Marinoscillum sp. 108: one gene and its partner. The protein of the gene in region 1 interacts with the protein of each later gene in a pairwise test. Links are inferred from orthologs where the notes say so. Each region holds a gene or a part of one and is shown in the gene's direction. Other genes may lie near its edges.

What was found.
Region 2: the proteins of lpdA (region 1) and GV030_RS19300 interact in binary tests that used the Escherichia coli proteins (3 or more experiments, as listed by UniProt). The link is inferred for Marinoscillum sp. 108 from one-to-one orthologs.

What each region holds. Positions count from the first base shown.
Region 1 is NZ_LR734808.1:3,533,948-3,537,175, forward strand. The notes cover bases 329-3,226. They hold lpdA (dihydrolipoyl dehydrogenase), read left to right. Parts: upstream 329-1,027; coding sequence 1,028-2,425; downstream 2,426-3,226. Other genes in these bases: odhB (2-oxoglutarate dehydrogenase complex dihydrolipoyllysine-residue succinyltransferase), read left to right, coding at 329-914; GV030_RS14390 (ATP-binding protein), read left to right, coding at 2,606-3,226. In the rest of the region: more of odhB, read left to right, coding at 1-328; more of GV030_RS14390, read left to right, coding at 3,227-3,228. UniProt on the Escherichia coli protein: Lipoamide dehydrogenase is a component of the glycine cleavage system as well as of the alpha-ketoacid dehydrogenase complexes.
Region 2 is NZ_LR734817.1:431,766-435,099, forward strand. The notes cover bases 50-3,053. They hold GV030_RS19300 (ATP-dependent helicase), read left to right. Parts: upstream 50-416; coding sequence 417-2,690; downstream 2,691-3,053. Other genes in these bases: GV030_RS19295 (hypothetical protein), read left to right, coding at 135-329; GV030_RS19305 (n-acetylglutamate synthase), read left to right, coding at 2,680-3,021. Also shown: GV030_RS19310 (hypothetical protein), read right to left, coding at 3,098-3,334. UniProt on the Escherichia coli protein: A helicase with DNA-dependent ATPase activity. Unwinds DNA duplexes with 3'-5' polarity. Translocates on single-stranded DNA with 3'-5' polarity. Initiates unwinding more efficiently from a nicked substrate than double-stranded DNA.

The sequences.
Region 1 (3,228 bases):
GACATGCATCACCAGCCGCAGCAAAGATCCTACAGGAAAAAGGAATATCCGCCGACGCGGTGACGGGTAGTGGAAAAGACGGGCGTATTACCAAGGAAGATGCGATGAACGCTGAAAAATCAGCTCCTAAGCAGGAGGTTATCAAAGATAAGGCTCCCGCAAAGCCTGAGTCTAAGCCTGCTTTCGAGGCTCCAGAAATAAAATCTGGTGTAAGTCGTGGGCAGAATCGCCAGAAAATGACTTCTCTGAGAAAAACGGTTTCCAGAAGGCTAGTCTCCGTGAAGAATGAGACCGCCATGCTCACTACATTCAATGAAGTGAACATGGGGCCTATCATGGAGCTTAGAAAAAAATACAAGGAGTCCTTCAAAGAGAAGTACGAGGTAGGATTGGGCTTCATGTCCTTTTTCACCAAAGCATGTACAATGGCTCTTCAGGATTGGCCGGCAGTGAATGCCATGATCGATGGTGAAGAGATTGTCTACAGTGACTACTGTGATGTATCCATTGCCGTATCGGCTCCTAAGGGATTGGTGGTGCCTGTGATTCGAAATGCAGAGTCACTGAGCTTTGACCAGATCGAAAAGGAAGTGGTGAGACTGGCCACCAAGGCACGTGATGGTAAGCTGAGTATTGACGAAATGCAAGGTGGTACCTTTACGATTACCAACGGTGGGATATTTGGATCTATGCTGTCTACGCCTATAATCAATGCCCCTCAGTCTGCTATTTTGGGGATGCATAACATCGTGGAGCGCCCCGTGGTAGAAAATGGAGCAGTGGTGGTAAGGCCTATCATGTATGTAGCTTTATCTTATGACCACAGAATCATTGATGGACGTGAGTCCGTGAGCTTCCTGGTGCGAGTGAAGCAGTTGTTGGAAGATCCAACAAGACTTTTGTTGGGAGTATAAAGTGAGCCTTTTGTCCTATTGATCTAAAAATGAAATAATGCAGATAGCGTTGAGCCATTGTGTCATGTGGCTTAGTTAATGACTAGCTGCTGGGTACCCAAATATTAAATACTATGCAATACGATGTAACGGTAATCGGATCAGGACCAGGAGGTTATGTAGCAGCCATCAGAGCTGCACAGCTCGGCTTCAAAACAGCCATTATTGAAAAGTACCCTACTCTGGGTGGGACTTGCCTGAATGTGGGATGTATTCCATCCAAGGCATTGCTGGACTCCTCCGAGCATTTTCATAATGCCGAAACTACTTTTAAAGAGCATGGTATAGACATCAGCCAGCCCAAGGTTAATCTAAAACAGATGATTGCCCGCAAGGCTGATGTGGTGAAACAAAACGTAGAGGGGATTTCGTACCTGATGAACAAGAATAAAATCGATGTTTATGAGGGTGTTGGCTCCTTTAAAGATAAGCACACCATTCTGATCAAATCACAAAAGGAGGAGAAGGAGATCACCTCTGACAAAATTATAATTGCTACAGGTTCTAAGCCCTCATCACTTCCCTTTATCAAGTTGGATAAGAAAAGAGTGATTACCAGTACGGAAGCATTGGAGCTCAAAGAAGTGCCTAAGCACATGATCATCATAGGAGGTGGCGTCATTGGTATGGAGTTGGGTTCCGTATATGCGCGTCTTGGAGCGAAAATATCTGTGGTAGAGTTTCTGGATAACCTCATCCCTTCCATGGATGGCACTATGGGCAAGGAGTTGCAGAAGTCATTGAAGAAGCTTGGGTTTGATATCTACCTGAGTCATAAAGTGACTGCAGTAGCGGCTAAAGGCAAAGAAGTGACCATCACTGCGGAGAACTCAAAAGGGGAGAATTTGGAGCTGAAGGGTGACTATTGTCTGGTGTCCATAGGCAGGAGACCATATACCGATGGTCTGAATTTGGAGAATGCCGGGGTGAAGATGACCGACCGTGGACAGATAGAAGTGGACGAACACCTCAAGACTAATGTAGACAATATCTGGGCGATTGGAGATGTAGTGAAAGGCGCCATGCTGGCTCACAAGGCAGAAGAAGAGGGTGTTTTTGTGGCAGAGCAGATGGCCGGTCAGAAGCCACACATCAACTATAACCTGATACCGGGTGTGGTATACACGTGGCCAGAGGTAGCCAGTGTAGGATACACCGAGGAACAGTTGAAAGATCAGGGGCGAAAGTACAAAACAGGAAAATTTCCTTATAAAGCCCTGGGGCGTGCACGCGCCTCTATGGACCTGGATGGGCTGGTGAAGGTCTTGGCGGATAAAGAGACCGATGAGATACTCGGGATTCACATTATAGGAGCACGTGCAGCTGATATGATTGCTGCCGGAGTTACCGCTATGGAGTTTAGAGCTTCAGCTGAGGACGTAGCCAGAATGTCCCATGCGCATCCTACATATATGGAAGCAGTGAAGGAAGCTTGTCTGGCGGCTACTGATAACCGTCCAATTCATGTTTGAGTAAGTATGTCTTAAGGGGTTTTTTCGTTATATTAGGGTGAAGGCATTCGTGGTTGCACTCAATCCTTTGTGTGTTTGAGTGTCATTCTTCGAGTGAAAACCAATGGTTGTTGGTTGAAAGATGGCCTCTATCGAAAAGGATAGTAGTATCAATATCCTTTTTATTATTTTCGATACCCTATGCTGAGAGTATTACTTGCATTTTTCTTTATCCTGATTTTTTGGTCGGGCCATGCTCAGGAATACCCTCTATCGAAAAGTGATTCAGGCATTGTATTCAAGAGCTTGGAGAAATACGAAGCCCTCATCGCCAAGGATGACTTTCGGGGAGCCTCAGGGGCACTGAACGATGTGGCTTTCGTCTACTGGAACAACAATCACTATGCTGAAGCGGCTACCTACTATGAGAAGTCGCTGGTGCTCAATGAGCGTGTTTCCAATGAGAATGGCATTGCCATGATCAACAATAACCTTGGAATGCTCTATGCGGATATTGGTCGCTACGAAGAATCTTTGGCGGCATTTACCAAAACACTCGCAGCACGAAGAGCCTCCAATGAGCCGGCAGGAGTCATATCTGCTCTGGTGAATATATCCGTCGTTCTCAATAACCTCCACAAGTATTCAGAATCCATCAAACACCTCTCTGAGGCCATCGATATCGCCCGGGAGCTGTATGATAAGCACCAGATGCGGAGTGTCTATGGGATGCTCTCCGAAACCTATGAGAAAATGGGTGAGGTGGAAAAGTCGCTCCAGTATTTTGAACTCTACAAATCCTTTCATGAAGACATACAGCGAGC
Region 2 (3,334 bases), on another replicon or contig:
GCCCCTACTTTTCTGAATTCAAAGTGGATTAATTCAGTGTTGCAAAATATAGTTATATAGTGATACCCCCATAAATATTGTTTGATCCATTTTTCCAGCCACTCTTTGAGTAATGTTGCCGTAATATTTGAATAATGTTTTATTATTTTAGCCGATCACTCCATGTGGGTGCCCCATACATTTTGAAAAATTTGGATTCTACTACCGAAAACCTTGTGAGGAAGGGCAAAAATAACTGGAAAAATATCATTCTGATGATCGAGATCGGGCTGGTGATTGGGTTTCTGGCCATCGTAGTTCTCAACTACTTTTTCAGGTTTCTCCTCTGATCCTTCATACAGTTAATCACCAAAAAAGGATGCGTCATTTTTCACTTTCCAACCCCGAAGTTTGAGGGTTTAAATTAGATTTGCCGAATGGCAAGTGAAGTGCAGGCAGACTATCTCAACGAGCTCAATCCCCCCCAACGAGAAGGCGTAGTAAACACAGAAGGACCCACCATGCTGATAGCAGGCGCAGGATCGGGCAAAACGCGTGTACTCACCTATCGGATCGCGCACCTTATCCAGCATCACCATGTAGAGCCCTTTAGCATCATGGCGCTTACCTTTACCAACAAGGCCGCTAAGGAAATGCGCGAGCGTATTGAAAAAATCGTGGGCAATGAAGCGAGAAACCTCTACATGGGCACTTTTCACTCGGTGTTTGCCCGTATTCTTCGGTCTGAAGCTTCCAGACTTGGTTTTCCCAGCAACTTTACCATCTACGACACTGACGACTCCAAGACACTCATTCGGCAGATCGTAAAACAGATGAAACTGGACGACAAGCTCTACAAGGCCAATGTAGTGCTCAACAGGATCTCAGCAGCCAAAAACCGACTGGTTTCGTGGCAGGATTACCTCAACAACCCCATCTATGCACAGGATGACGCGGACAATATGCGCCCTGAAATGGGGAAACTCTATCAGACCTACGTGATGCGCTGCTTCAGCGCAGACGCCATGGATTTTGATGATTTGCTCTTCAATACCAATGTGCTTTTTCAGGAGCATCCGGATGTACTGAACAAATACCAGCAGCGATTCAAATACCTGCTCATCGACGAGTTTCAGGATACCAACATCTCTCAGTACCTCATCGCCAAAAGACTGGCCGCAGTGCGTCAAAATATTGCGGTGGTGGGAGATGACGCCCAAAGTATCTATGCTTTTCGTGGAGCAGACATACAAAACATCCTCAACTTTGAGCGGGACTACCCGGACCTTAAAGTCATTAAGCTGGAGCAAAACTACCGCTCCACGAAGACCATTGTCAATGCAGCAAATTCGGTCATCAATAAAAACACTGCCCAGCTGCAAAAGAATGTGTGGACGGACAACGACGAAGGTGACCTGATCGAACTGATCAAAGCCACGTCCGACAATGAAGAGGGTAAGCTCATCGCGTCAGCCATTTTTGAAACCAAAATGCAAACCCAGTCGAGCAACGCCGAGTTTGCCATTTTGTACCGAACCAACAGCCAGTCCAGGGCCATGGAGGAAGCCCTCCGCAGAAACAACCTCAAGTACAGGGTAGTCGGCGGGCTGTCATTTTACCAAAGAAAAGAAATCAAGGACCTGATCGCCTACCTGCGGTTTATCGTGAACCCCAATGACGAGCAGGCCGTGCGGCGAAGCATCAACCTACCCAAAAGAGGGATAGGGCCAGGCACCATCGAAAAGCTGGTGGTAGTGGCCTCAGAGGAAAACCAGCCCCTCTGGAATGTCATGGAAAATGCCAAGAGCTATCTGGGCGGACGCGGTGGCAATCAGGTAGATGAGTACGTCACATTGATCAAGAGTTTCAGACTCACTGCGGAGAAAAAAGACGCCTACGACACAGCGGCTCTGGTAGCCAAAAACTCAGGTTTACTAAAGGAACTCTATGCGGACAAGACCATAGAGGGGATGAGCCGATACGAAAACGTACAGGAATTGCTCAACGCCATCAAGGAATTTACGGACGACAAAGAGCGCGAAGACAAAAGTCTGAGTGCTTTCCTGCAGGAGGTCACCCTGCTCACAGACGAGGACCGAAGTGACTCTAATGAAGAAGCTGTCACCCTCATGACCATTCACATGGCCAAAGGGCTGGAGTTTAATCACGTGTATATCGTGGGTATGGAAGAAGACCTCTTCCCCTCACAGATGATGCTGAGCAGCCGCGCCGACCTGGAGGAGGAACGCCGATTGTTTTATGTGGCCATCACCAGAGCCAAAAAGAAGCTCACCCTGAGTTACGCCCTCAACAGATATCGCTTTGGGAGGCTGAAAAATTGTGAGCCAAGTAGATTTCTGGAGGAAATAGACCCCCGGTTCATCAAAGTCAACAAGAAATTTGGAAGCAGGGCTGCACTGTCCAGCGCGGAGAGCTATGTCACCAAAAACTTTGTGAATAACCTGAAAAAGGACCAGAACAACCGAAAGTTTGCCTCGGCTCCTAAACACAAGCCCAGTCCGGATTTTCAGCCCAGCGACACGAGTGGCCTGCACGAAGGGATGCGAGTGGAGCACGCCAAATTTGGCTTTGGCAAAGTGACCGTCATAGATGCTGAGGGGGCCAATAAAAAAGCAAAAGTGGAATTTGATACCGCGGGAGAGAAGACATTATTATTGAGTTTTGCAAAATTGAGAATCATTGAAGATTAATTATCACAAGAAACGTTTTAAGGCCGTAACCAATAGTGAACACGGCGAAGTAGACCCACAAACCATCTTTCATTACTCACAGGAAGGTGACGTACTATGGGCAGTCTATCAGGGCAGCAGCATCAAACTGGGCACCATCACGGGCCTGGTGAAAACGGACGGCTCGCTGGAGTTTGCCTATCAGCATGTGAATACTGAGGGTGATATTCGCAGTGGGAAGTGTATCTCCTGGCCTGAAATACTGGAAGATGGCCGCATCCAGCTTCATGAAGCCTGGCAGTGGAATGATGGCGGAGAAAAGGGCGAATCAGTGATAGAAGAGATTGCCTAAGTATCTCCGGCCTGAAAACTAAAAAAGGACACGGATCACTCCGTGCCCTTCACACAAAACAGCTTTTGTTATTCTACTACTCAGCTATTAATACTCTGATACCGTAGCTCTGAGGGTCGTTCGGGGGATCCGCATTCCAGTCGTTAAAAGAATGCGACCCATCGGTCTCATAATTCAAGCGGTATTCACCTTTTGGAAGCCTGAGATTCTCCACGACCATTCGGTTCTTGCGGGCACCCCCTGCGTGATCCGTGTCGTAGTAGTCCATTTCCCAAACCACCTCGCCGGTGTTCATGTTTTTGATCCAGCCGTA